One region of the Paraburkholderia sp. PAMB 6770 genome, then DNA from elsewhere that is predicted to be linked to it. Evidence: riboswitches for the same ligand, from Rfam matches in the RefSeq annotation. Region 1 holds a riboswitch; the other holds the start of a gene.
What was found. A riboswitch is a leader RNA that binds a small molecule or an ion and turns the genes downstream of it on or off. The one in region 1 is predicted to bind fluoride.
Positions count from the first base shown of each region.

Region 2: another riboswitch for fluoride. It lies ahead of crcB (fluoride efflux transporter CrcB); the one in region 1 lies ahead of AC3AP7_RS19110 (MutS-related protein).

Region 1 is NZ_CM173239.1:332,369-344,302, forward strand. It holds gene AC3AP7_RS19085 (PriCT-2 domain-containing protein) at 1-1,052, shown strand, start outside; gene AC3AP7_RS19090 (LPD7 domain-containing protein) at 1,104-2,627, shown strand; gene AC3AP7_RS19095 (plasmid stabilization protein) at 2,642-3,178, shown strand; gene AC3AP7_RS19100 (relaxase/mobilization nuclease domain-containing protein) at 3,180-4,193, shown strand; gene AC3AP7_RS19105 (YoaK family protein) at 4,772-5,509, shown strand; fluoride riboswitch at 6,493-6,557, shown strand; gene AC3AP7_RS19110 (MutS-related protein) at 6,725-8,260, shown strand; gene AC3AP7_RS19115 (MutS-related protein) at 8,257-9,813, shown strand; gene AC3AP7_RS19120 (dynamin family protein) at 10,006-11,934, opposite strand, start outside.
Region 2 is NZ_CM173238.1:2,267,984-2,285,479, reverse strand. It holds gene AC3AP7_RS10335 (ABC transporter ATP-binding protein) at 1-720, shown strand, start outside; gene AC3AP7_RS10330 (cupin domain-containing protein) at 883-1,857, opposite strand; gene AC3AP7_RS10325 (DUF1479 domain-containing protein) at 1,953-3,200, shown strand; fluoride riboswitch at 3,279-3,342, shown strand; gene crcB (fluoride efflux transporter CrcB) at 3,404-3,796, shown strand; partial or broken gene AC3AP7_RS10315 (fumarylacetoacetate hydrolase) at 3,852-4,289, opposite strand; gene AC3AP7_RS10310 (DUF4148 domain-containing protein) at 4,573-4,875, shown strand; gene AC3AP7_RS10305 (YbaK/EbsC family protein) at 5,059-5,598, shown strand; gene AC3AP7_RS10300 (hypothetical protein) at 5,717-6,211, opposite strand; gene AC3AP7_RS10295 (hypothetical protein) at 6,195-6,401, shown strand; gene AC3AP7_RS10290 (MFS transporter) at 6,592-7,938, opposite strand; partial or broken gene AC3AP7_RS10285 (class I SAM-dependent methyltransferase) at 8,299-8,502, shown strand; gene AC3AP7_RS10280 (dihydrofolate reductase family protein) at 8,853-9,515, shown strand; gene uvrA (excinuclease ABC subunit UvrA) at 9,897-16,037, shown strand; partial or broken gene AC3AP7_RS10270 (STM2901 family protein) at 16,421-16,555, opposite strand; gene AC3AP7_RS10265 (DUF4148 domain-containing protein) at 16,712-17,017, opposite strand; gene AC3AP7_RS10260 (response regulator transcription factor) at 17,391-17,496, shown strand, end outside.

The DNA of each region.
Region 1 (11,934 bases):
CCGTCGCTGAATCCGTGCGCGAACAGTTCCCGGACGCGGACATTGTCGTGCTGGGTGAGCTGGGGCCCGGTGAGGCCAAAGCCCGACAGGCCGCAGACGCATCCCGCGCACGCGTGGTCTCACCCGTATTTGCCGCCGACGCGCGAATTGACGACAAGGCTCCAACCGATTTCAACGACATGGCGGTGCTGTCCGGGTTCGATCGTGTGGGCGAACGTCTGCGCGAAGTCGTGGGCCGCGATGACGCGCGGGTGGTCGATGGCATTGGGTCGCTGGCGGGCACAGCAAACGGCAGGAAGCTGGACGAACCGATGGAGGACATGATGGGCAACGTGAAGGAAAAACTCGTCAATGCCGGGGACGACACTCCACGTCGTCGCACATCGAAGCGCAGCGCACCGAAGCCGGATACTCCCTCGGAAGCACCTGCGCCGGTGACGGCATCGGCGGAGGCACAACCGGCAGGTGAGCGGTCTACGGCTGTGCCTGCGGGTCATACGCCGGCCGCCGAGCCGAGGCGCTTCGCACCAACGCGTCCACCAGTTGGCGAACCATTGTTCGCCGTAGCGGATGTGCCTAACGAGGTCAGGGCACTGGCCGAACATCGGTTCGGCTTCCCGCTCCGGATGGGCACGCCGCGCGAGAACGGCGGACCTTACCGCGGCGAGGTCTTCAACACCGAGCACTACCTGATCCAGGAAGTGGCGACGCGCAGCGTCGTCTTCCATCCGAAGACACAGATGGAGTTCGTCTCGGAGCGGCTGCGATGGATGGACGAGAATGCCCGGCTCAATGGATCGGAACTGCAGGTCGGATACGACGGCGATCGGCCTAAGGTTTATCCGTGGGACCGCGCGCGTGACCTGCTCGACCGCACGGTCGGTTCGCTCAAGAAATCCGCCCGGGAGCTGAATTTCAGTCCGAATCTCGAGGGGATGCTCGATCAGTTACAGGCACGCTCGTGGGCCCGGATACGCGAAGCGCGTACAGCAGCGCTCGAGCAGTCGAAGGAGCGGTCGCCATCGCAGGATCCGCCTGGACCGGATCGCTAGACCATTTGACGTACCACCAGGAAGTATGACCGATCAGAAAGGAGCCCCACCATGTCTGAAGCCCTGTCGCCTGCCGAGCCGGTCATCAATCTGATCGAGCAGGATGTTTCCGGGCGTTCGCCAGCAATTGAACCCCCGAAAAGTGATGGCGATACCAGTCGTCTCGACGCTGCCGCTCTGGATGCGGTGTCAGCCCGGCGCCGGCGCGAGTTCGACGCGGCGCGGGCGCGTCTGCGTGATCAGACCACACGGGACGATGCCGGTGCGGTCCGTCAGTCTGCCTCCCGCCCAGCCGGCGACGCTCCAGTGGAACGAGAAGATGCCGGTGCCATTCGCGCGCCGCTAGACCAGCCGCCGGAACGCGTGCGCAAACGCTACCTTCGCGCGGGAAACCAGTATTTTCTGAAGGATGCGCCCTATCAGCTCGCGTTCGAGGATATCGGACCGTACCTCGTCACCGAACACAACCGGCCGGATGTGGTGGAGTCAATGGTCGACATGGTGGCGGCGAAATCGTGGCGTCGTATTCGCGTGTCCGGTCATGAGGTGTTCCGCAGCGAAGTGTGGCTGCAGGGATCGCTACTGGGCATCGAGGTCAGCGGGTATGAGCCAAAGGCCGCTGATCTGGCGCGTCTGGCCGATGTGCGGAAGGTTCGTCTGAACAACCGGATCGAGGCGGATGCGTCGCCGCGCGCTGCGGGTTTGCCGATAGACGTGGCAGAGCGCAGTCGTGCACCGTCTGCCCCCGCACCAGCCGCCGGGCCGCCGAATGTGGCGGACGGTGCCGCATCTGCAGCCCTGCGACGTGATGCTCAGCGGGGAGAGCCTCTTGACGCGAAGCGACAGCCGGCGACGGGCGACGAATCCGACACCCCGAGGCGATATACCGGCGAGCTGCGCGAGCACGGCGGTGCGCCGTACCAGAATAATCCGGCGCGCAGTGAGTCGTACTACGTCGTGTTCCGCGATGCGACGGGTGCAGATTACGTGGTCTGGGGCGTGGATCTCGAGCGTGCAGTGCGGGAATCGGGCGCGCAGCCCGGGCAGCAGGTCGCACTTGAAAACCTGGGGCGACGGCTCGTCACCGTCAAGGTACCGATCCTGGACGAGCACGGTGTGGTGATCGGCGAAGACGAGCGCGATGTGCACCGGAACACCTGGCAGATAGATGTGATGCGACGAGAGCGTACGGCGGAGCAATCTGTGTCGGAACCCGAACGCGCAGCGGGAGCAGACGCGGCATCTGTGGTGACGAACGCGCGCGAAAGCGGCCACGAATCACGACGCCCGAGCGTTTCCGAGCAAGATAAGGTGCTGCACCTGGCTGTGCTCGTCGGCGCGATGCGGGAGCAGGGATTCAGCGCGCGCTCGATCGAGCGTGTGCAACGACGTGCGGAAGCGCTGCTCGATGCGTTTGGTCGCGAGGGAATTCCCGTGCCGCGGCCGAAGGTCTTCGATCCGAAAGCGCCGTCGGAACGGGATCGCCGGACACGCACTGCGGTCGGACGTACGCCTGCGCGGGATATCGAGCTGGAGCTGGTGCACACGCCCGTCGAACCTTCGCCTGCGCGCTAGGAGCTGTCATGCGTGTGCGTGAACGTGAGCGCCTGTGTGTCGAGCTTGGTGGCATGAGACGGGATTGGGATCGCTGGTGCTTTCGCCGGGGCTTGACCGCTGGTGAGGGGGCCCGGCAACTGGTTGCCGCCGCGTTGCGTGCTGACGCTGGCAATGGTGATCCAGGGATAGAAGCGGATATCCGCTGGACTGCTGTCGATGATCCTCGTACCCGGATCGAACTCAGGCTGACGCCGGCCGAACTTGAGGCGGTTGGGTTGCGCGCGGAGGCATCAGGCCTGACCGCGAATCGCTGGATCGTTGCGCTGATCCGTGCGCAGTTGACGCACGAACCCCAGCTCGGCGCGCGGGAAATGCGGCTGCTGTCGGATTCGAATTTGCAGCTCGCTTCGATCAGCCGGTGGCTCGGACAACTTGTCCGCGGCGGCCACATACGACCTACCGCACAGGATAGGAACGGGGATATCGAGGCCATCCGTGGAGCGATCGATGCGCATCTGCGGGTCGTGTCGGTCGTGATACGTGCGAACCTGGATCGATGGAGCCGGTGAGATGCCCTATCCGAAGGTCTACATCGATGCGATGCTTCTGAACTGGGGTGACCGGCTGTTTCAGGAGCCGTTCAGGCACGCACGGGCACAGCGGCTTTCGCATGCGAGCCTGCGCGACGAGGCTGCGCGTATGCGCGAGCAGCTGGCGCGTACGCTCAGGCACACGCCGGAGGTGATGATCAAGATCACGAACAAGGCATCGGGCGCGCAGGGTATCGGCGCGGTGCGCCGGCACCTTCGATATATTTCCCGGAACGGTCAGGTTGAGCTGGAAGACCAGAACGGGGACCGGATCGCAGGCGCCGATGCTGTACGTGATCTTGTACTGACCTGGCAATTCGGTGGATGGGGGATACCGGAAACGAGTGCCCGTCGCGAGGTATTCAACATCCTGCTGTCGATGCGCCCGGGTACGAACCGTCAGGCTGTGAAGGACGCGGCGCGGGATTTTGCGGCCGTCGAATTTGGGGATGGGCGTGCCTATGTGTTTGCTGCGCATGACGACGAGGCACACCCGCATGTTCACCTGAGCGTGCAGGTGCGTGGGCCGGATGGCCGGCGCCTGAATCCGCGAAAGCAGGATCTGCGGCGCTGGCGCGAGCGGTTCGCCGAGCAGCTCCGCGCGAACGGGGTGGATGCCAATGCGACGCCGCGACGGGTGCGTGGCGAGACGCGACGGTATCCCGTTCAGGGTGTCAGGCATATGGTGGAGCGTGGCGAAACACCGAAGTACTGGCGCGCCGTGGCGAACGAAAAGCAACGCCAGGCTGGGTGGCAGGCTCACGACATGGCATTTGCCGTGTGGCGGGAAGTGGCGCGGACAGTGGCTGCGTCCCCAGCCGGTGCCGATCGCGCGATGGCCGTCGGCATCGTCGAGTTTGTGCGTGCGATGCCGGTCCAGCGGGACGCCGTTGTCCCCGAGCTAAGGCACGATCCTGCACCAGTGCGCGAGCTTCGGACCGCGCCGGAGCGCGATAGTCAGCCTGACGGTCCTGATCCAGACATCGAACGCTAGGACCTTCTTCCCGAGGTATGATCGCAGACACGCAGTTCTCTCAGATTCCAGCTTGACCCTCGGATAGCTGGAACTTCTTCACGCCGGCTATTGCCGGCGTTTTTTTATGTTGACCACGCGACGGGCACTCTGTCAGCCCGTACGGAGATACCGTTGTGGATCGCCTCACATGATCTGACACTGGTGGGTGATCCATACCGCTATCCGGTCTGGCTGCTCGCGAAATGACCCCTCGCTGCGACCTCTGACGACGCGGAGTCCTTCCAGTTCGTCCCCGGCTGGACGCGACGTCCGGCGCTCGAGGTCGAAAGGCGAATGTGTCGACCGGACTGGTTTCAATGCGAGTGTGCCCTCGTGGCCACGGAGATACGCGGCCATCGGTGCCCGCCGAGAAAGGTTGCGCCGGCAACCACCGCCGGACGCGTGGCCGCGAACGCGGCGGCCTACCGGCACGATAACGGACGGGCGCCAGGCGCGTTCAGGCAGGCATCGGTCGCGCCCGTCGGGTTGCCGCCCGCTCATGCACAATGCGATGATAAACGTCCCTAAACCATTTCCTGACGGTTCATCGCGCCATCATGTTACTCACACAAGGGGAAGCCCGTAGCCACGACATCGACCGCAACCTCGCGTGCACCCTGGCAGCGGTGGCGGGTGCGCTCAACACGGCCGCTTTTCACGCGGTCGGGTTCTTTTCGGCCAACATGACCGGTAACGTTTCGTCGTTGTCCGACCATGCCGCGGATGGCGAGTGGTGGACGGGACTGTTCTATCTGGGCATCGTGCTGGTCTTCATCGGCGGCGCGTCTGCGTCGACGCTGCTGATCAGCGCTGGCCGGCGCCGCGACATCGACGGTATCTACGCGATCGGCATCCTGGCCGAAGCGGTGCTCATGGGGCTGCTCGGGCTGTTCGAATGGCTTGTGCCGTCGCATGAGCATGGGCCGGTGCTGATCCTGGGGCTCAGCTTTCTGATGGGGATCCAGAATGCGGTCGTCACGCGCATTTCCGACGCGCGGGTTCGCACGACACACGTATCGGGGATGTCGACGGACATCGGCATTGAACTCGGCGTGCTGTTCGATATGCTGCGCGGCCGGGAAAGCCGGGGAGCAGCTGCGGAATACGGCGCGAAGCTGCGGCTGCACGCATTCACGGTCCTGTCGTTCCTGGTCGGCGGGGTGGCGGGCGTGCTGATTTACCGGGAAATTGGCACCCTGCTGCTTCTTGTTGCCGCTGCGATGCTGTTTGCGCTGTCGTCCCGGGCGCTGCTTCGCGCGAGGACGTGGACCGGGCGTCCGCCCGTCAAACCGTGAATCGGTGCGTGCCGAGCCGGTTCCCGTCGGACGGTCGACGGACGCAGGCCGATGTCGCGCACGTAGCGCACAAGGTCGATCAAGCAGGAGACCGGTTCCTGATGGCCTAGCCAAACGTCCGCATGGGTGATGACCTGAGGCAACGCCGCAGCGGCGGCGATCCTTCCGGGCATCGGCAGGTCGAGGACATGGTAGCGGTTGCCCCTGGCAGTTTTGACAATCACCGATGCCCCTTCTTCGAGGCAGGTCATCCCTTTGGGGTGAAGGGCGTGGATAGCGGGCAGGTGTGACAGGCGTCGCGTGACGCGCCTGATGCTGCCGGGACTCTGCGAGGGTCTGCGCGAGCGGATGCTCCGCTTGCCCGCGCGGGCGGTTGCTCATCGGTTGGTGCAGGGATGGGGCAAGGAGCGCCGCGCCGATCCCGCGATCGGTCGCACTCAGGCCTACGATGATCCAGATACCCGTATAAGCAAGGTGGATGCATATCCTCCCGGACGGTTGCGGCTGCAACAGGCGGCTGGCCGTCGACGCGTTCGTCTGGCGTCATGTCGTCGGGCTCACAGTTCAGTATGCTCGACAGGATGAGACGCAGGATGACACACCCGACGAGATGACGTTGGACAGTGCGGACATTACGCGGCGCTCGCGATCCGCATCTCGAGGCCAGCGTCAAGCAGGTCGATAGCCAACCCGTGAATGAGCCGGCGATGGCCGAACAAACAGGACAGAGGCGGGTGCGTCCAGGCTGTGCTCGCCCGGGCGAGGAGGGCCTGATTGCTTTGCCGCCAGGAAATGGCTTCGCGCCAGTTGAAATCCGATGCTGACGGTGCCGGCCATCAGGTCTGCCGGGTCCGGAAGTTGCGGCGCTCCGGAAGCATGACTGGTCGACGTCGACATTGACGGCGTGTGTTGAGGGGGCGCTGGTTCCGTGCGAAGCGTTGATGTACCGTCCGCACTTGTAAGCCAGATGACGTGGGCGTAGACTGACTGTGGGAGATGGCATTCCTCCAGATAACCGCCCCACTGGGCTAATGATGCCTACAGGCTCGGGAAGAGACACTGTAGGCGTGCGCGCGAAGCGTGCTACCCCCTCTGTATCCATGCCGTGATTGCGGCGCTTTCCGGTTCTCCAGCAACGCTCTGGCCACTTCAGTCAGCCCGGGTTGACCATGCACGTGTCAGCCAGGCCAGCGAGCAAGGAACAGGGGGTACAAGATGGAATTCCACAGCATCCTCTTCGAGGCACCAGAAGATGGGCCGCCATCCCGGGACGGCGCGCAACCAGCGTTCTTTGGCGACCTGAATCTCGATCAGTTCGTGAGCGAAGTCACGCGTGGATTCGATGAATACGACCTTGCTCCATTTTTTCGTACGGAGTTGATCCGGCAGAGTGCGGTGGTATATCGGCACGAAGTCATGCGGGACTTCGACAGCCAGGATGTTCTGCTTGCCATCCAGGCTTTTTCTCTCGCAATGCGGAAAATGCGTGCATGTCTGACGGATGTGCAGAAGCTCTATTATCCGCGGCAGAAACAGTGGTGGTTCGTTGAAGGGGCGTCACGTTATTGCAAGGGTATCCAGTCGTTTTGCGAAGCGTTGCGCACGGCCGGCCCCCAGTCGAGGGGGTTGACCGCTTTCAGTTCGTGGCTCGCGCGATACCTGCAGTCCGCACCCTTTGTGAAGCTGTGTAACGACGTACAGGAAGTGCAGGACGCTCTGGCCGCCGTGCGGTATTGCATCCACCTCAACGGAAGCACCGTCACGGTCTTGAACTATCATGAAGAAGAGGACTACAGCACTTACGTGTTGAATATTTTTGACCGCTTCAAGCAGGGTTCGGTCAAGGATCATAGCGTTGAACTGAAAGACTGGCCCGAGATGAATCATGTCGAGGCGCAAATACTGGATTGTGTGGCGGAACTCGATCCGCAGCCGTTTATGCTCCTCAATCGCTTCTGGTCCAATCATAGCGATTTCGTCGATTCGACGATTGCGGCGTTCGACCGGGAGATAGAGTTTTACGTGGCTTATCGCAGCTACATCCAGCTCTGTCGCGAAGCCGGCCTCCCGTTCAGTTATCCAGTCGTCTCGCGCGCGACCAAAGCGGTGCGGTGCGACGGCACGTTCGACCTTGTATTGGCCCACAAGCTTTGCAGGGACAAGGTTGCGGTTGTCTGTAATGACCTGTATCTCGAAGGACAGGAACGAATATTTGTGGTGTCCGGGCCCAACAACGGGGGCAAGACGACCTTTGCCAGGACGTTTGGGCAACTCCATTTTCTCGGCCGGCTGGGGTGCCCGGTGCCAGGGCGAAATGCCCATCTTTTTCTCTACGATCGTCTCTTCGCACACTTCGAGCGGGAAGAAAACACGCTGGATCTGCGCGGCAAACTTCAGGACGACCTGATGCGAATGCATGAGATCCTGCGGGCGTCCACGCCCAACAGCATCATCCTGATGAATGAGATTTTCAGTTCGACGACGCTTGCCGACGCACTGTTCCTCTGTCGCAAGATTATCGGCGAGATCATGGAACGGGATGTGCTGTGCGTATGTGTGACGTTTATCGAGGAACTGGCCCGGCTGGGGCCTCAAACTGTGAGTATGGTGAGCGAGATCAACCCGGAGAATCTTTCTGTCCGAACGTTTCGGGTCCGCAGGCGTCCAGCGGACGGGCATGCTTACGCGCTTTCCGTTGCCGAGCAATACGGTCTCACCTATGAACGTATCAAGGAGCGCCTCGCATCATGAAAGCCTATCTGCTCCATGACGCGCGCGATTTTCCCTGGCATCGCGATGAATTCTGGAATGAACGGACGCTGAACCAGGACCTGGAGCTGGAGACGCTTTACCGGACAATGGCCGCAGGCGACGAATACCTGTATGACACGGTGAAGAAGGTCGTTCCTGTTAGCCTGAGTGACCTCGTCGCGATACTTTATCGTCAGGCAATCCTGAATGACTGTATCGAAAATGAAGAAACGGTGAGGCAGCTGTATGCCATTGCCGTGGAAGCGCTGGACGTTGAAAAAAAGAGCTTTTACTGGAGTATCAGTGCGTCGCCGGGCAGCGTGCTGCATAGCGCACGGGACCTTGTTCAGGCTTTGCTCGGCGTTCTCGGAAAGCTGCGTCGCGTGGCCGACGACAATATCGAACGGTTCCGATCACCCGGTTTCCGTCGTTTCTACGACATGATCCAGTCGGAACTGACCGACGATTATTTCGTAACCATCACGCGATGCCTGAAGGACCTGAAGTTCAGCGGCGGGGTGTTGATCAGCGCCAGACCCGGTCGCGGAAACAAGGGGGAACAATACATTCTGAGGAAGCCGCACGAGAAAGATCCGAATCTTCTCAGGCGGCTGTTTACAAAAGGTCCGCCATCTCGCACATTTCGTATCCCGGATCGGGACGAAAATGGCGCGCGGGCACTAAGCGATCTTGAGGCACGCGGCATCAACCATGTGGCTAATGCACTGGCACAGTCGGCCGACCACATGAAAAGCTTCTTTTTCATGCTTCGCGCAGAGCTTGGCTTCTATATGGGATGCCTGAATTTGCGCAGCGAACTGCAGCGGCGGGGACTGCCGGTCTGCTTTCCTGTGCCGTGCGCGGCGGCTGAGCGCAGGCATCGCTACCGGCAGCTCTACGATGTGAGCCTTGCCTTACGCCTGGATCAGGCGCCTGTGGCAAACGATGCAGACGCAACCGACAAGAATCTCATTGTGGTGACCGGTGCGAACCAGGGCGGAAAGTCAACCTTCCTGCGCAGCGTCGGTATTGCGCAGATTCTCCTGCAGGCCGGAATGTTCCTCGGCGCCAGTGAATTCGAAGCGAATGTGGCGAAGGCGATATTTACACATTACAAGCGGGAGGAAGATGCGACGATGCGAAGCGGCAAATTCGACGAAGAGCTTAAGCGCATGCGAGAAATTGTCGATCATCTGGTCGAGCACGGCCTGTTTTTGTCGAACGAATCGTTCGCATCAACGAACGAGCGTGAAGGTTCGCAGATAGGTCGGCAAATCGTGGATGCATTGCTCGATCGTCATGTGAAGGTGGTGCTCGTAACACACCTTTTTACCCTCGCACATGGCCTCCATGAGGCGGGCTCTTACCCGACCCTGTTCCTGCGTGCTGAAAGGCGGGGCGACGGGGTGCGGACGTTCAGACTTGTTGAAGCGGAGCCGCTGCAGACCAGTTTCGGACAGGATCTGTACCGGCAGATCTTTCGCGACGCACCACGCCCGGACGAAGAAGCGGGAGGCGAAAACGGCGTGCTGTCCGGGATGGGCGAGACCTGAAGTCCGGGAACGTCGGCAGAGCGCGTACGAGGCCGGAGCTTGCTGAAGCAGGTGGTCTGGCACAACTGTGGTTCGCGAGCACGCCGGTGAAGTGATGGTGGGTCACGGCTCGCTAGGCAGGCGGACGTCATGCCGGAAATCATTCAACCGGCTGGCCGCGGGTTATGCCGCGACGCGCAGATTGAACCCGTCTCACGGACCGGCTTCGCTTCCTGACCAGTCGCTCAGCTCTGCAGAGCGAAGACGCGCAATGTCGTCCCGCAAACGTTGAAACGCCGCCTGCGCGCCAGGCTCATGGGTGCCGCGGGTGCCTTGAAGCCGCTCGATATGTTCCGTGAGTGTCCTCGCCAGCGCAGATAGCACCTGGTGTTTCCAGGCTTCCAGCAGTTCCAGATACGCGCAGAGCGATCGTCCGACCAACTGCATGGAAGGGCAACCTTGCAAGGCGCGGCGAGCGCTCAGATAAAAACCCCACCGTCCCAGCACCCATCCTAACGAGGGTGGCAATATCGTTGCAGGCAACCCATCGTGGAGGACAAACGCGGGTACGACAGGCAAGTCAGGCAGCGGTGGTATCAGTCGCGGTGCGTCGAGTGTGTCAGCCAGATGATGCAACGTGATGTTCGCTCTTGCGTTCAGCGTTTCAACGGCGCGCGTGCATGTGCCGCAAAAGGCAAGAGCCCGGGCATTCGCGGCGAGCTCGACAAGCCGGGTGACGTCGAAGGACCGGTCATGCGTCTCCGACCAGAGTGCCGCCGCGTTGTGGGCGATTTCGTTTACGAGTCCGTCCATCGCCCGCGTGACCTGTGCAACGGGATCGGCCGGTGAGCGGATCGCCGCGTCGACGGCCTCACGGTCTGCAGTCGTACGCTGAAGCGCCTGGTCCAACTGTTCCCCTGGACGGGGTTGCGGTTCATGCCACAGCAGGCGGATCTGGAGCGCGTCAAGCACGTCCCGACGCAGCATCGCGAGCTGGCGCTGACGCATGTCGGTTCGCTGTTTGCGGCACTCTGCAAGCATGTCGGCAAAGGGGCCATCGATCCAGGCACGGCACCACGGCGGAACATTCTCCTGTGTACTGACAAGATAGACCGGAACCTCGATATGGGTACTTTTCCACAGGCCGCGCACGACGTGCTCATAGATTCTCCAGCGGTCATCGGCCCCTGCGAGGTCGATTTTCGTGACCAGAGCGGCGACCCGTGCGCCGCGGTTGCAGAGTTGACGTACGAAAGCCGCTTCACGTAGCGTTAGCGGGGCCGCAGCGGAGATGAGCACGACCGCGATATCGCACCAGGGCGCGGATGAAGAGCTTCCCTGTGCAATGTCGGGCCTTTCCCAGTCGATGCCGGGTGTGTCGATGAGCGTAATTCCGTCTGTGAGTAGCGGCGCGGGCGTGTCGAACGTCATCCGCGTCACCCCTTTGATGTTCCGGGGATTGGAGTGCTCATCGGCAAACTCGGCGATCCGCGCACGGTCGATGAGTTCGGTCTTCGCTGCGACACATTCCACCACGCCTCTTTCGACTTTTCCGTAGCGGATTTCCACCGGCACGGCGGTGGTGGGCAACGCGGCCACGGGAAGAAGCGGGCTACCCAGCAGACTGTTGATCAGTGACGATTTTCCTGCCCCGACTGCGCCAAACAGTCCGACGACAATGTCGGCGGATCCGTAATGGCGCTCGAAATCGATGCTTCTGCGATGAAGATCACCGAGTCCGTACGACGCGCTAATGCGCTCAAGCTCGCCTGTCAACGGATGAACGGGAGCGTGGTCGGCAGTGTCTTGCGCATTGGCGTGGGAGGGTGGGCGAACGGTGTCTCCGGTATGCGCGTCAACGTGGCGCGATAACGACGCCTGCAGTGCATTGAGCAACGTCATCAGGTGACCGACGAAGCGACTGGCGTCCTCGGCTGCACCCTCGGTCATGTTCTCGTTGCTCGTCTTGCAGTTGGGCGTTGCTGTGCGCGGGTCGAGCTCCGACAGGACGAGCATGGCTTCGCTGATTCGCAGTTTGCAGGATTCGAGGGCGCTGGCGCTGGGAGTCGGGAGGGAAATCCGGTGCCGGGCGGAAATTCTCTGCATGGCGGCGCGGATCAGCTCGAGCTCGTTCAGAATCAG
Region 2 (17,496 bases), on a different replicon from region 1:
ATTCGCGATCTGCACGTGAACTACGGCAAGGTCGAGGTGCTGCACGGCATCTCGCTGGAGGTCGGCGAGGGCGAGATCGTCGCGCTGCTCGGCAGCAACGGCGCCGGCAAGACGACGACGCTGCGGGCGATTTCAGGGCTGATCCGGCCGCGCGCCGGTGAGATCGCACTCGACGGGCAGGTCGTGAACGGCTGGCCCGCGCACCGCATCGTGCCGCTCGGGCTCGGGCACGTGCCGGAGGGGCGGCGCATCTTCAGCGCGCTGACGGTCGAGGAGAACCTGCGGCTCGGCGGCTATCTGATCCGGCGCGACGCGGCCGTGCTCGACGCGCGCATGACGGCGCTGTACGAGACGTTTCCGCGTCTGCTCGAACGCCGCAGCCAGCTCGCGGGGACGCTGAGCGGCGGCGAGCAGCAGATGCTCGCGATCGCGCGCACGCTGATGCTCAAGCCGCGCCTCGTCGTGCTCGACGAGCCGTCGATGGGGCTCGCGCCGAAGCTCGTGCGCGCGATCTTCGGCATGATCGGGCAGATCAGCCGCGAGGGGACGTCCATTCTCGTGGTCGAGCAGAACGCGCGCCAGGCGCTGAAGATCGCGTCGCGTGCATACGTGCTCGAAAGCGGCCGCATCGCGCTGAGCGGCCCCGCGCAGACGCTGATGAAGGACAGCCGCGTGCAGGCGGCGTATCTGGGCGGCAGCGGAGCGGGCCTGGCTCGATAGCGCTGGCAATGGCGCTGGCAATGGCGGGCGCGGTGCGTGCGCAACGCCGCTAGAGCAGCCACTCGACCGAATGCAGCAGCCGTCGCATCTGGGGCGTCGCGGCATCGATGCTCGCGCGGATCGTTCCGATCAGGCAGTCGATGAAGCATGCGGCCGCGGCGCTCAAACGGATCGCCCGCTGCGTCGCGGCCTGTGCGGTCCGCCGGCGAGCGCATCCAGCGACGGCGGCCGCGCGTCGAGCGGCGTTGCTGCCTCGGCGACGCCGCCGCCCCCCGCGAACGCACGACGCCATGCAAGCGGCGTCGTCTGCCTGAGCGCGCGAAATTGCCGGTTGAAGTTCGCGACGTTCGGGAAGCCGGCGCGCGATGCGATCACCGAGACGGGCCACGTCGTGTCGGCGAGCATCCGGCATGCGTGGCCGATCCGCACGCGCGTCAGGTACTGCCCGACGCTTTCGCCGAGGTGCCGCACGAAGTAGCGGTTCAGCGTGCGTTCGGACAGGCGCGCCGCCTCGGCCAGTTCGCGCAGCGTGACGCGTTGCGCGAAGCGGGCGTCGATCACGGCGAGCGCGCGGTCGATGCGCTCCGGCTCGTGCCCGGACGGCCGCCCGGTGTGCACGTCGTCGAACGCGGCGGGCGACGCGAGCGGCGTGGCGTCGCAGTCCGCGAGTGCGCACAGGAGGTCGAGTGCCGCGCCGAGCCGCGCGCGCGGCGCCGGCGACAGCAGCGCATCGAGCCGCTGCGCGGTCCCCGCGCCCACCTCGGGCGCGAACGCGAGCCCGCACGCGGCGCGCCGCAGCAACTTGCGCAGCGCCTCGTATTCCGCGCAGCAGTCGGCGATGCGCCGCGCCCAGTCGCCGTCGAACCAGACGACGACAGCCACCTGCGGCGCGAGCGCGTCGATCGAGCGGTTCGACGACCACGTATGCGGCAAGTCCGGCGGCACGAGCACGAGGTCGTGATGCCCGTAGTGGCCGATCGAATCGCCGATATAGCGCTTGCCGCGGCTGTTCAGCGTGAGCGTCAGCTCGTACTCGGGATGGCGGTGCCACTCGAACGGAATGCGCGGCAGCTTGCGGTGGAACACACGGATCGAGCAGCCGGCGTCCATCGTCACGTGTTCGTACGCGGGTTTCATTGTCTGAATGCGCAAAAAGGCTGTCCGGATTGTATCGCTTCGGATGCGCGCGCGGCGCTAACCTGTGGGCACTTTCACTCACCCGGAGACCGACGTTGGACGCCTTGCACATCGAAGACCTGCCCGCGGCGATTCGCGCCGCGAAGCGCCAGTTGCGGCAGAACCTGCCGCATTATCGCGAGGTATTCCGCGACGTCGAGGACGATATCCGTCGCCAGGCGGCGCACATCGTCGCGCAGCGGCAGCGCGGCGAGGCGGTGATCCCGGAGATCGCCTATGCGGACATCGCCGGCCAGTGCGTGAGCGACGCGGCGATCGCGGCGCTCAGGACGCGCGGCGCGTGCGTCGTGCGCGGCGTGTTCGATGCGTCGCGCGCGGCCGCGTGGGACGACGCGATCGCGCAGTACGTCGACCGCAATCGCCTCGACGAAAAGCTGGCGCGCCGCGCCGAAGACCGCTATTTCGGCAACCTCGCGTCCGGCAAGCCGCAGATCTACGGCATCTACTGGTCGCCGCCGCAGGTGGAGGCCCGCCAGTCGCCCGAACTCACGCTGACGCGCATCTTCCTGAACCGCCTGTGGAAGTGGCAAAGCGAAGGGCGCACGCACTTCGACCCGGACCGCGTGAGCGTGTACGCGGACCGCCTGCGGCGCAGGCCGCCCGGCTCCGCGTCGCTCGGACTGTCCGCGCATTGCGACGGCGGCTCGGTCGAGCGCTGGCTCGACGACGGCTTCCGGCGCGTCTACCGGCACGTGTTCAGCGGCGACTGGCGTCGCTACGACGCGTTCGACGCGGCCTATCGTCCCGCGGCGCGCGAGATCGCGTCGCCCGCCGTGTGCTCGATGTTCCGCACCTTCCAGGGATGGACCGCGCTCACCCCGCAGGGTCCGGGCGACGGCACGCTGCAACTGGTGCCGATGGCGAACGCGATGGTCTATGTGCTGCTGCGTGCGCTGCAGGACGACGTCGCCGACGACGACCTGTGCGGCGCGCGGCCCGGCCGCGCGCTGTCGATCAGTCCGCGCTGGCATGCGCCGCTGCACGACGCGCTATCGTCGATTCCGCCGATGCAGCCAGGCGACGCGGTGTTCTGGCACAGCGACGTGATTCATGCGGTCGAGGACGCGCATCGCGGCGCCGGCTACAGCAACGTGATGTACATTGCGGCCGCGCCGGGCTGCGCGAAGAACGACGCTTATCTGAAGCGTCAGTGGCCGGCTTTCCTGAGCGGCGAGAGCCCGCCGGATTTTCCCGCGGATCACTTCGAAACCGGCTTCAGCGGCCGCGCGGGCGAAGCGGATCTGAGCGCGGCCGGCCGGCGGCAGCTCGGCTGCGACCGGTAGCGGGAGGGGGCAGGGCGTTCCGCGCGCCGTGCGCACGGCGCGCGGAATGCCTTGACGCACGGAGTCGGAATGATAGACTCCGCACCTGGAGATGGCATTCTCCCTTAACCGCTCGTTCCGAGCCGATGATGCCTACAACCCGTCACGCGAGCACGCCTTTGTGCGCGGCTCGCGCCGCACGTGTTTCTTTCTGGGGCATCGTCATGTATCTCTCGATTCTTGCTGTCGCAACGGGCGGCGCATTGGGCTCGTTGCTGCGCTGGGCGCTCGGATTGCGGCTCAACGGCCTGTTTCCCGACCTTCCGCCTGGCACGCTCGCGGCCAATCTCATCGCAGGTTATGTGATCGGCGTCGCGGTCGCGTTCTTCGCGCGGCTGCCGGAGCTGCCGGGCGCGTGGCGGCTGTTCGTCATCACCGGGCTGATGGGCGGTCTGTCGACTTTCTCGACGTTTTCCGCGGAAGTCGTGGCCGATCTGCAGCAGGGCCGCTTCGGCTGGGCGGCGTGCGAGATCGTCGTCCATGTCGGTGCGTCGCTGCTGATGACGACGCTCGGCATCGCGACAGTGAGCGCGGTCGCGCGCGTCGCGCTCGCGTAGCGCGCGTGATGCGTGCGATGCGCATCATGCGTGGCGGCGCCGCACGCGGGCGCGTCTAGCCGGCGATCAGACCGCGCGCCGCGAGGCTGCGGTACAGCGCGCGTACGCCGAAGGTCCACGGTGCGATCCCGGTGGAGAGGCCCACGGTGTTGACGAGCGCGCCGAGCGACGGCGTCGAGATCGTCACGACGTCGCCCAGATGATGCGTGAAGCGGCCGCCTTCGCTGTCGCGGTCCTTGACCGGCGAGAACATCGTGCCGAGAAACAGCATGAAGCCGTCCGGGTACTGGTGATGCGGGCCGCAGGTCTGACTGACGAGCTCGAGCGGATCGCGACTGATCTCGGCCATGTGGCTCACGCCTTCGAGCACGAAGCCGTCCGCGCCTTCGATGCGCAGCGACACGCTCGCCGCGCGCACCGTGTCGAGCGTGAAGGCGTCGTCGAACAGCTGCACGAAAGGTCCGATCGCGCACGAGCCGTTGTTGTCTTTCTCGATAGCCGTCGGGAGCGGCGCATCGCGACGGGCATCGCGCGCATTGCGAGCCGGATCGCGCAGACGCTGTAACGTGCGATGTGCCGCAGCGCCGCCGCCGTTATCGCGCATCGTCGATGCCGCGCGGACCTTAAAAGAATCTTCACCGGCGCGACGCGTGTGCGACAGTCCCGCCCCCCTACGCTAGCCACGCAGTCCTGACCTTTCCCCTGCCGCCGTCCCGCGTCAGACTGCCTCGCACCGTTGATCCGGTGCGAGCGGGACGCCCTGGAGGAAGACATTCATGAAACGCTGCTTCAGATTGATCGTGCCCGCCGCGCTGGCGGTGCTGAGCGCATCGGCGCTCGCTTCGACCACGCTCACGCCCGCCGAGTGCCACGCGTACCCGTTTGCGCCGGCTCACGGCGTGGTGACGCACCGGGACCTGATGCGCGAGCTGACCGAACTGGAGTCGGTCGGTTATCGGCCCGCAATCGACAACTACTCGCCGGACCTCGACGATGCGCGCGCCCGTCTGATCGAAAAATATCGTTCGGATTGCAGATTATCTGGCGATGCGGCCCTGTCGCCGGGACTGGGCAGCTGAGCGTGCGCGCATGCTTCGGCTCCGCCTGCGCCGGATGATCCGCCTGTCCGTCATGTGGCGTGCGACGCCGCGCGCGGCGCGCACGGTCCACGACGGCCGGTTGCCGTGCGGCGTCGCCGTGCACGCTGCACGCTGGCGCACGAGCCGATAAAATAGCGGGCAGTCCTCCATTGCCGGCCCGCCATGCACTCGCACGAATCCGTCCCGCAGCTCGATCTGATCCCCGCCGGCGCGCTCGGCGATCATCTTCCGGCGCATGTGATTGCGCATTTGCCGGCCGAAGGCGTCGCGGTCTTCAGCGTCAGCGACGACGCGTCGGATACCGCCGCCTTCAGTGCGCGCTACGGCTTCGGCCTCGAAGACTGCGCGAACACAATTGTGATCCGCTATCGGAAAGACGGGGCCGAGCAGTACGCTGCCATCGTCACGCTCGGTGCGCTGCGGCTCGACATCAACGGCGCGGTGAAGACGCATCTCGGCGCGCAACGGCTGTCGTTCGCGAAGCGCGAGCTGGCGGTCGAGCAAAGCGGGATGGAGTTTGGCGGGATCACCGCATTTGGCGTGCCGGCCGACTGGCGCATCCTGGTCGACGCGGCCGTGATGGCGCGCCGCCAGGTCGTGATGGGCGCCGGGGTGCGCGTCGCGAAACTGCTGCTCGACCCGGCGTTGCTGCGCGCGCTGGCGAACTGCGAGGTCGCGGCGCTGACGTTGCCGGCGGACTGAACGACGCCGTGCGTTTTCTGGCCGGCGCCTGATCACAGGGTTGGAGTTGCGCGCCGCGTGCGGACGCGCTGCGCCCACACGGAGAGCACCCTAAAACGGTATATACTGTTTATACCGTTTAAGAAAGGGAGCATGTGATGAACGAACCGGGCGTCAGGAAGCCGACCCGCAAGGCCTTCCATTTTCCGAAGAGCGCGTCCGCCGACGGTGCCGACGCCGCGGCCGCCGCACCGCAGGCGGTGCGCGGCCGGGCTGCGGCCCGAGCGAAGCCCCAGGCCGATGCGAAAGCCGACGCGTCCCCGAAGACGAACGCAAAGACAGTCGCAAAGACGAACGCAAAGACGGGCGCAAAGACGGGCGCAAAGGCGAAAGCCGACGCGCGCGTGACGGCGACCCCGGCGCGCAAGCCCCGCGCCGCAGCCGCAGCCGCAGCCGATCCGGCAGCGGTGGAGACGAGCGTTGCGGCACCGGCCCCAGTCGCGGCGGACGGCAAGGCGTCTCGCGCGAGAAAGGACGTCGCAAAGAAAGGCGCGGTGAAGAAGGAAACCGTGAAAAAGAATGCGCCGAAGAAAGACGCATTGAAGAAGGAAAAGGTCGTGCGCGACAGCTTCACGATGCCGAAGTCCGACTATGCGAAGATTGCCATGCTGAAGCAGAAAGGCCTGCAGGCAGGGCTCGAAGTGAAGAAGAGCGAGGTGCTGCGGGCGGGACTGCTGCTGCTCGAACGTGCGTCGAGCGAGGATTTTCTCGCAGCAGTCGCGGCGGTGGAAACCGTCAAGACCGGCCGTCCCGCGAAGGACTAGAGCGCGCATCGGCGCGCACGGGCACGCGTGCCGGTGTCGCGGGCCGGGATCGGGCGGACGGCGCAGCGCCTGTCGTGGTTGTCGTGCGTATGATGTCCGCGCAACCCGCGCAACCCGCGCAACCCGCGCAACCCGCGCAACCCGCGCAACCCGCATGGCCGCGCGGGCAGTCACCTTGCCCGCGGCGCGTTCAGCCGCGCGTGCCGCGCGCGATATCGTCGCCGGCCTGCGGCGGCAGGCGGCGCGTGACCGGAATCGAGGCGAACGAGCACAGGCCGACCACGAGGAACGCGGGCCAGAAATCGCTCCATGCGATCTGGGCATGTCCGTGCAGCGTCTGCGAGAGTTGCAGCACGATTCCGCCGATCGTCACGCCGAGGCCGAGCGACATCTGCTGCACGACGCTGCCGAGGCTCGTGGCGCGGCCCACGTCGCGGCTGTCGATGTCCGCGTAGATCAGCGAGTTCAGGCTGGTGAACTGCAGCGCCGGGAAAAAGCCGCCGAGCAGCACGATGAGCCAGATCCACCACGTCGGCGTGCCGGGGAAGAAGGTGCCGCAGATCGCGATCGAGAGGCCCGACAGCGCCGCGTTGACGATCAGCACCTGGCGAAAGCCGAAGCGGCGCAGCACCGTGGACGCGAGCGTGCGCATGAACATGCCGCCGAAGGCGGACGCGCAGGTGATCAGGCCCGACTCGAACGCCGTTCGTCCGAGCCCTTCCTGCAGCAGCAGCGGCAGCAGGAACGGCAGCGCGCCGAGCCCGATGCGAAACAGCGAACCGCCGAGCACGCTCGCCTGATACGTGGCGACGCGCAGGAAGCGCAGATCGAGCAGCGGCCGCTCGATGCGCAGCGCGTAGGGCACGTAGATCGCGAGCAGCACCGCGCCGAGTCCGCACAGCGCGAGCGCGTTGCCGTTCGATCCGGTCTTGCCGCCCACCAGCGACAGGCCCAGCAGGAACAGCGCCGCGCCGCCGGCCGACAGCACGAAGCCGATCCAGTCGAGCGGCCCCGGATGCGGCTCGCGCGAGTTGGCGATGTGGCGGTTGGTGAGCCAGATGCCGAGCAGCCCCACCGGCACGTTGATGAAGAAGATCAGCCGCCAGTGCAGGTACGTCGTGATGAAGCCGCCGAGCAGCGGCCCCGCGGCCGGCCCGAGCATGGCCGGCACGCTCAGGTAGTTCATCGCGCGGATGAACTCGGACTTCGGCACGACCCGGAAGATGATGATCCGCCCGACGGGCACCATCATCGCACCGCCGACGCCCTGCACGAAGCGCGCAAGCGTGAACGTGACGAGCGAGCCGGACGCCGCGCACAGCAGCGAGCCGGCGACGAAGATGCCGATGGCCGTGCGGAACACCGAGCGCGCGCCGAAGCGGTCCGCGAACCAGCCGCACACGGGGATGAACACGCCGAGTCCGACCACGTAGCTCGTCACCGCGATCTTCAGCGTGACGGGATCGCGCCCGAAGTCGCGCGCCATGGCGGGCAGCGCGGTGACGATCACGTTTCCGTCGACGCTTTCCATGAACATCGCGCACGCGACGATGAGCGGGGGGAGAAGCGCTTTCGGGACGGAGAACATGAGGGCAGTGGCTACGTCAACGCGGCGAAGCTGCGATTATGGCATCGCTCGTGCGATGACGTGTCGCTCGCCGGCGACGGTGCCGACGATTTACGCATCGCGCGCTGCCCGGACAGGCAGCGGCGCCGGACCGGCCGCACTCTGGCACACTTGCCGACACACGGATACCCGGAGGGCGCTGGTGTCGATTCCTGCGAGCGGCACGCAAGGCTACGCGGAGAACGCGCCCGTGCTCATCGGGCAATGGCGGGACATCGCGTTTGCGGAGCACCATCGGTGCATCATGCCGCTCGTTCCGACGGCGCCGTGCTGGCCCTGTCGTTGCGCCACGGCCCGGTTCCGGCGGGCCGGCGGATGTTCGACGTTTCGGCGCAAGAGACCATCGAGCTCGCGAAGGCTCATGGATGGCGAACCGTGTTGAACCTCCAGACCGAATCGTTGCAGCGCGGCAACCGGCGTATGGGCGTGACGTGGAGCCGACTGGCTTTCGTCAAGGAGGGCGCACCGGGCTAGCGTCGAACGACGCGCGCGGCAGGGGCGCGCACGCGTGGCGACGGCAGGATCAGGCATCGCCGAGCGTCGACGAAGACGAACCCGCCAGCACGAACGCCGCGCCGTCGGGCGTCAGCGTCCGTCCCTGTGCGGTCGTGGCAGCGTCGGGGGCGTGACGGGGTGGTAAAGCGGGGGTGGTGAAGCAGGGGTGGTAAAGCGCATCGATCCGGATTGACGGCCTTCATCGAGGTGCGGTAAACGGACGGTCATACCGGCGCGGCTCGGAAACGACGCGCGGTGACGACAGAATCGCTCCCTGCGACGGACGTCGGTGTCCGTCGGTTGCCGGGGCATCCAGACGGAGGCAGACAATGACACGTGTTCGCGTCGCAGGCTTCACCATTTCGCTGGACGGATTCGGCGCCGGTCCGGATCAGGACATCGATCATCCGCTCGGCGTGGGCGGGATGGAACTGCACCAGTGGCTGTTCCCGACACGCACGTTCCAGCGGACCCTGTTCGGGAAGGACGGCGGGACGACCGGCGTCGACGATGATTTTGCCGCCCGTGGCTTTCGGAACGTCGGCGCGTGGATCCTGGGGCGCAACATGTTTGGTCCCGTTCGGGGCGACTGGCCCGACATGAACTGGAAAGGCTGGTGGGGAGACAGTCCCCCGTATCACGTGCCCGTTTTCATCCTGACCCACCATGCCCGGCCGTCGATCGAGATGGAAGGCGGCACGACGTTCCACTTCGTCACCGGCGGCATTCGCGAGGCGCTCGACCGCGCGCGCGAGGCCGCCGGCGCAATGGACGTGCGGATCGGCGGCGGGCCGGACACGATCCGGCAGTATCTGCGCGCGGGGCTCGTCGACGAACTGCATTTCGCGATCGCGCCGGTTTTGCTCGGGCGGGGAGCGTCGCTGTTCGACGGCGTCGATCTGCGGGCGTTGGGGTACGAATGCGTTGAATATGTGCCGTCGGAGAAGGCCATGCATGGGGTGCTGCGGCGTCATTCTCATGCCGATGCCTGACTGTTGCGTGAATGGCGACAGGGTTGCCAGGATGCGGTTTTGGCCCGGATGTCGGGGGGCGAGCGGGGTATGAGCGATTGTTTTCGGGGTGTCGGCTGACGAAGCGCAATCGGCGCTGCACGAAGCTGCCGCGCGAGGAAGGCCGGGGTGCGTCGTCAATGTGAGTTCTGACGGTGCATCCGTCGTACCCGGAACGACGGCATGGGTCGGTTCCCGCCCTGCGGGCCGTATGACCGCGTAGAAGCCCGCATCGCCCGCTTCCGTCACGCGGATAGAAAACTGTATGGACATACAGTATAGTGTCCCCTTCCATGGCGTCCCGCGACACCGCCCATCCGGCGGCGCGGGGCTCGCCGCAGCCGCGCCGCCGCGCTTTGGCGGCTGCGCCCGGCGCTCTCATTCGGACGGTCGGACAACGTGTCTACTACTGGAAAAATCCGCATTCGCGGCGCGCGTCAGCACAATCTGAAGAACCTCGATCTGGACCTGCAGACCGGCCAGATGACGGTCGTCACCGGCCCGTCGGGTTCGGGCAAGTCGAGCCTCGTGTTCGATACGCTGTATGCCGAAGGGCAGCGCCGCTACGTCGAAACCTTCAGCGCCTACGCGCGCCAGTTCCTCGACCGGATGGACCGGCCGCAGGTGGAGCGGGTGGACGGCGTGCCGCCCGCCATCGCAATCGACCAGACCAACCCGGTGCGCAGCTCGCGCTCGACGGTCGGCACGATGACCGAGCTGAACGACCACCTGAAGCTGCTGTACGCGCGCGCGGCCGCGCTGTTCGACCGCGAGACCGCGCAGCCGGTGCGGCACGACTCGCCCGAGACGATCTACGCGGAACTCGCGGCGCGCTGCGCGCAGGACGATCCGCGTCTCGTCGTCACGTTCCCGGTCGAGTTGCCGGACTCGGCAAGCGACGACGAGGTCAGCCAGTGGCTCTCCGCGAGCGGCTACACGCGCGTTCAGGCGCAGCGCGAGGTCGCGTCGCCCACCGGGCCGCGCAAGGTGCTCGACGTGGTGGCCGACCGGCTGCGCATCGGTTCGGCCGGCAAGGCCCGCGTGATCGAGGCCATCGAGGCGTCGCTCAAGCGCGGCAGCGGCCGCGTGAACGTCTACGTGCTGCCGCAGGATCCTCAGGCTCCGCCGGCCGCCGCAGGCGACGCGCCGGGCGCCGCCGGGCCGCAGATCTGGCGCTTCTCGACCGGCCTGCACAACCCGGACAGCGACCTGCGCTACGCGGAGCCGCAGCCCGCGCTGTTCTCGTTCAACTCGGCGTACGGCGCGTGCGACGCGTGCCGCGGCTTCGGCCGCGTGATCGGCGTCGATCTCGGCCTCGTGATCCCCGATGCGCGCAAGACGCTGCGCGAGGGCGCGATCAAGCCGATGCAGACGCCCGCGTGGAAAGAGTGCCAGGACGACCTGATGCGCTATGCGGCGAAGGCCGGCATCCCGCGCGACACGCCCTGGGAGGCGCTCACGCAGGCCGAGCGCGACTGGGTGATCGGCGGCGCGCCGGACTGGAACGGCAAGTGGCAGACCCACTGGTACGGGGTGCGGCGCTTCTTCGCGTACCTCGAATCGAAAGCGTACAAGATGCACATCCGCGTGCTGCTGTCGAAGTACCGCAGCTACACGCCCTGCGAAACCTGCGGCGGCGCGCGTCTGAAGACCGAGGCGCTGCTGTGGCGCCTCGGCACCCGCGAGAACGCGGATGCCGTGCTGGAGCCGGCGCGCCGCTTCCTGCCGCGCGGCGTCGCGTGGCGCCGCGCGCAGCTCGAAGCGCTGCCGGGCCTTACCGTGCACGACCTGATGCTGCTGCCGATCGCGCGGATCCAGCGCTTTTTCGACACGCTGACGCTGCCCGGCGCGCTGCTCGACGACGCGCTCAAACTGCTCCTCGCGGAAGTCCGCACGCGCCTGAAGTACCTGTGCGACGTCGGGCTCGGCTACCTGACGCTCGACCGGCAAAGCCGCACGCTGTCGGGCGGCGAGGTGCAGCGCATCAACCTGACCACCGCGCTCGGCACGTCGCTCACGAAGACGCTGTTCGTGCTCGACGAACCGAGCATCGGTCTGCATCCGCGCGACCTGAACCGGATCGTCGAGGCAATGCACCGGCTGCGCGACGCCGGCAACACGCTGGTGGTGGTCGAGCACGACCCGTCGGTGATGCTGGCCGCCGACCGGCTGATCGACATGGGACCGGGCCCCGGCGAACGCGGCGGCTCGATCATCTTCGACGGCACGCCGCGCGAGATCCGCGGCGCCGGCACGCTGACCGGCGACTATCTCGCCGGGCGCCGCCACGTCGCCGACGCCGCGCACTGGGCGCGCCGGCCGGTCACGCCGGACACGCCGCGCATCGTGCTCGAAGGCGCGTCCGAGCACAACCTGCAGGACGTCACGGCCGCCATTCCGCTCGGGCGGCTTGTCTGCATCACCGGCGTGTCCGGCTCGGGCAAGTCCACGCTGATCCAGGACGTGCTGTATCCGGCGCTCGCGCGCCAGCTCGGCATCGCCACCGAATCGCCGGGCGCGCACCGGCGGCTCGCCGGCGCCGCGCAGATCGGCGACGTGGTGTTCGTCGACCAGTCGCCGATCGGCAAGACCGCGCGCTCGAATCCGGCCAGCTACGTCGGCGCGTTCGACGAGATCCGCAAGCTGTTCGCGAAGGTGCCGCTCGCGCAGCAGCGCGGTTACGGGCCCGGCATGTTCAGCTTCAATTCGGGCGACGGCCGCTGCCCGACCTGCGGCGGATCGGGCTTCGAGCACGTCGAGATGCAGTTCCTGAGCGACGTCTATCTGCGCTGCCCGGACTGCGACGGCCGGCGCTACCGGCCCGAACTGCTCGAAGTGAAGATCGCGCGCGGCGCGCACGCGCTCAGCATCGCGGACGTGCTGGAGCTGACCGTCAGCGAGGCCGTGGCGGCCTTCGCCGGCGACGCGGAGGTGCTGCGCGTGCTGCAGCCGATCGTCGACGTCGGCCTCGAATATGTGAAGCTCGGCCAGCCGGTGCCGACGCTCTCGGGCGGCGAGGCGCAGCGGCTGAAGCTCGCGGGCTTCCTCGCCGAGACCGCGCAGGCGCAAAAGGCGCAAAAGGCCGGGAAGGCCGGGAAGGCCGGGAAGGACGGGAAGGACGGGAAGGACGGGAAGGACGGGAAGGACGGGAAGGACGGGAAGGACGGGAAGGACGGGAAGGCCGGCGCCGGCGCGGCCCCGGCCGTCGCGCGCCTGTTCATGTTCGACGAGCCGACCACGGGCCTGCACTTCGACGACATCGCGAAGCTGATGCAGGCGTTCGGCAAGCTGCTCGCCGGCGGCCACTCGCTCGTCGTGATCGAGCACAACCTCGACGTGATCCGTGCGGCCGACTGGCTGATCGATCTCGGCCCCGAAGGCGGCGACGCGGGCGGCCAGGTCGTCTGCGCGGGCACGCCGGACGACGTGGTCGCGTGCGCCGCGTCGCATACCGGCGCCGCGCTGAAGCAGTACGCCGCGGCGCTCGGCGCGTCCGCGGCGGGCGAGTTGCCGGGCGCATCGTTCGGCGAGCCGTCCGGCGTGCCGCTGCAGCAGGCGCTGAAGGCGGCGCGCGCGCGGCGCGAGGTCGAGGGCGAGGACGTCGTGCGCATCGTCAACGCGCGCGAGCACAACCTGAAGGCGCTCGACGTCGATATTCCGCACGGCCGCTTCAGCGTGATCACCGGCGTGTCCGGCTCGGGCAAGTCCACGCTCGCGTTCGACATCCTGTTTCACGAGGGCCAGCGCCGCTACCTCGAATCGCTGAACGCGTACGCGCGCTCGATCGTGCAGCCGGCCGGGCGTCCCGAGGTCGACGCGGTCTACGGCATTCCGCCGACCGTCGCGATCGAGCAGCGGCTCTCGCGCGGCGGCCGCAAGAGCACGGTCGCGACCACGTCGGAAGTCTGGCACTTCCTGCGCCTGCTGTACGTGAAGCTTGGCCTGCAGCACTGCGTGCACGACGGCACGCCGGTCACCTCGCAAAGCGTCGAGTCGATCGCGGCGCAGTTGCTGCGCGACCACAAGGGCCAGCACGTCGGCCTGCTCGCGCCGCTGGTCGTGAACCGCAAGGGTGTCTACACCGATCTCGCGAAGTGGGCGAAGGCGCGCGGCAACACGCATCTGCGCGTCGACGGCGCGTTCGTGCCGGTCGATCCGTGGCCGCGCCTCGACCGCTTCCGCGAGCACACGATCGAGCTGCCGGTCGCGGACCTCGTCGTGTCGGCGGACAACGAGGCCCCGCTGCGCCAGCTGCTCGACGAGACCCTCGAACTCGGCAAGGGCGTGATGCATCTGCTCGCGCCGCTCGACGGGCTCGCGCAATGGCTGCAGGCGGGCAGCGCGGGCGCGCCGTTCGGCGAGGTCAAGGTGCTGTCGACGCGGCGCGCGTGCCCGGTGTGCGGCACCAGCTACCCGGAACTCGACCCGCGCATGTTCTCGTACAACAGCAAGCACGGCTGGTGCACCGGCTGTGTCGGCACCGGTCTCGCGCTGACGCGCGAGCAGCGTGCCGCGTTCGACGACACGGTGCTCGCCGAAGACGGCCGCGGGCGCGAACAAAGCCTGCCGTCGGAGGAGCAGGAGCCCGAAGGCGTCGGCGACACGCCGTGCCCGGATTGCGGCGGCACGCGGCTCAATCCGGTGGCGCGCGCGGTGACGTTCGACGCGCATCCGATCGTCGAGATCGCGCAATGGACGGTGTCCGGCACGCGCCGCTGGATCGACGGCCTGCAGCTCGCGGGCCGCGACGCGCAGATCGCGCGCGACGTCGTCAGCGAGATCGGCAGCCGGCTGCAGTTCCTCGAGGAGGTCGGGCTCGGCTATCTGAGCCTCGATCGCGCGGCGCCGAGCCTGTCCGGCGGCGAGGCGCAGCGCATCCGGCTTGCCGCGCAGCTTGGCAGCAACCTGCAGGGCGTCTGCTATGTGCTCGACGAGCCTACCATCGGCCTGCATCCGCGCGACAACCAGATCCTGCTGAACGCGTTGCGCAAGCTCGGCGACAAGGGCAATACGCTGGTTGTCGTCGAGCATGACGAGGACACGATCCGGCGCGCCGACCACATCATCGACATCGGGCCGGGTGCGGGCAAACGCGGCGGCACGCTGGTCGCGGCGGGCGGCGTCGCCGATCTCGCCGCGCAGCCGGCGTCGGTGACCGGGCGCTTTCTCGCGCAGCCGATCGTCCATCCGCTGCAGCCGCGCCGCACGGTCGTGCCGGCGCGCCGCGGCGCGCCGGCGCAGCCCGGGCAGTGGCTCACCGTGCACGGCGCGCATCTGCACAACCTGCGCGATATCACGGTGAGCCTGCCGCTCGGGCGTCTCGTCGCGGTGACCGGCGTGTCCGGTTCGGGCAAGTCCACGCTCGCGCGCGACGTGCTGATGACGAACCTGCTCGACGCGGTCGGCCGCTCGGTGCTGTCGTCGCCGGCCACGCGCCGCGCGCGCGCGGCCGTCGCGCAGCAGGCCGCCAGCAGCGCAGGCAGCGCAGGCAGCGCGGGCAGCGCGGGCAGCGCGGGCAGCGCGGGCAGCGCGGGCCGTGGCGCGGCGCACGCGCCGCTTCACGTCACGCACGACTGGCAAGGCTGCACGGGCCTGAGCGGCTGGGAAGCGATCGACCGCGTGCTCGAAGTCGACCAGACGCCGATCGGCAAGACGCCGCGCTCGTGCCCGGCTACCTACATCGGCGTGTGGGACGCGATCCGCAAGCTGTTTGCCGGCACGCTGGAAGCCCGCGCGCGCGGCTATAGCGCGTCGCGCTTCTCGTTCAATACCGGCGACGGACGGTGCCCCGTGTGCGAAGGGCAGGGCGTGCGCACGATCGGCATGAGCTTCCTGCCGGACGTGAAGGTGCCGTGCGACGTCTGCCACGGCCAGCGCTTCAATCCGGAGACGCTGGCGGTGACGTGGCGCGGCAGGAACATCGGCGACGTGCTCACGATGGAGATCGACGAAGCCGTCGATTTCTTCGACGCGGTGACGAGCATCGCGCATCCGCTGAAGCTGATGCAGGACGTCGGGCTCGGCTATCTGACGCTCGGGCAGCCGTCGCCGACGCTATCGGGCGGCGAGGCGCAGCGCATCAAGCTCGTCACCGAGCTGAGCAAGGTGCGCGACGACATCACGCGGCGTGGCCAGAAAGCGCCGCACACGCTGTACGTGCTCGACGAACCGACGGTCGGCCTGCACATGGCCGACGTCGCCCGCCTGATCAGCGTGCTGCACCGGCTCGCGGACGGCGGCCACAGCGTGATCGTGATCGAGCACGACCTCGACGTGATCGCGGAAGCCGACTGGATCATCGACCTCGGCCCGGAAGGCGGCACCGGCGGCGGCACCGTGGTCGGCGCGGCCGATCCGGAAGGGCTCGCCCAGGTGGCCGGCAGCCATACCGGCGAAGCGCTGCGCCCGGTGCTCGCGCGCCAGCCCGCGCAGGACGCGCGGGACGCGGACGAGGCGCCGGAGGTGCGCGTGGCGCGCGCGACGAAGCGCGTCGATTCCGCGTGACGCACTTGAAAACATCATGGGTCGCGCGGCCATTTCCCCTTGATCATGGCCTCTTCCAGCATGCCGAGGGTGAGTGAGCGTCCGCCGAGCAACGATCGAGCCTGTGGACTGAAGAGCGATTTCAGCGTCACCATGAAAAATGCGCGCGCACTCATGCCGGCTTGCGGGATGTAGTACGTGACGTCAAAATCCTTGATGTCGACCCGGAACCGGTCGGCCTACCTCTGCATGACTTCCCCGATTTTTCGCGGTTCCCAGTCGAGGTCGTGATACAGGTCCGTGTCGCGATCGAGTTTTTCATCCAGCCCAAATAAAGAAGGGCTATGTATTTCCGCAATGAATTGCTGTAATTGGCACTATGAGTGGTCCATTACAAACGGTCATCCTGCGAGAATCAACGCGACGCCGACAACGTCCCCGATCCCAGGCTCGTCTAGCGTTTCATCCACCGCAATCAGGAAAAATAGTTCTGATGGAGTGAGATCTCTGTTCACTCCGTAGCTGTAAGATTTTTTCACATTCTTGCCAGTCTTTTCGATGCTTATTAAGCATAACGAATAATAATTCAAGAGGCAACGCAGGTTCGATTCTTGATATTTGATGCGTAGTGCGGCTTCGAGAGATGGAACGTTCCCGTTCCGAGGCTGCGGCGGAACGGGCAAATCGTCCCTTGTCTAGCTCGCGGCGCCCGGCGCGCTTGCACTCGCCGCCGGCAGGCAATCCTCGCGGTATTGCGCGTGCAGTTTCTTCTCGGCGGCTTCGATGTCGGCCGGATAAATGGTCTCGTCGTCGCTCGGCTTGTAGCCTTGGGCTTCGAGCTCGCCCAGCTCCTGCATCAACTGCGCATGCGTGACCTCGCCTTTCGCGGGGACGAACGGGTAGTCGTGGCATTGCTGCGGCGTCAGGTGCGGCGCGGCCATGGCGCTCGCGCTCGCGACGAGCAGCAGGGTCATCCATGCAGTGCGGGTTGGGTATTTCATGTTGGCCATCCTTTGACAGGTGAAGGGAGCGCCCGGAATGGGCGCCGGATGGACACAGGCTAGGGGAGCGGCCCTACCGGAATGGCGTCGGCAGGATGAAAGTTCGTTCATGCCCGCCAGCGGGGCGCACGGCGCGGCGAGCGGGGCCGCCCAGGGCGGAGATGTCGTAAACTTAAATATATTTTAATGAAACGGAGGGGGGGTTTTTAGGCGCGCGCGCGTAGTCTGCGCAGTCGAAGCTTTCAATTTAATCGCTAGCCGTACCTCCCCCGAACGGAGCCGCCAATTGAATATGGCATCATGCAAGCCTGCAGACAACCTGTCGCACAGCCCGCTGAACGCCGCCGGGCAGGCTGCGGCACGTGAGACGATCATGTCGCGAGTGCTGACGATCGAAGACGATGAAATGACCGCGCAAGAAATTGTAGGCGAACTGAAAAGTCGCGGTTTCACAGTCGACTGGGTCGCCAACGGCCGCG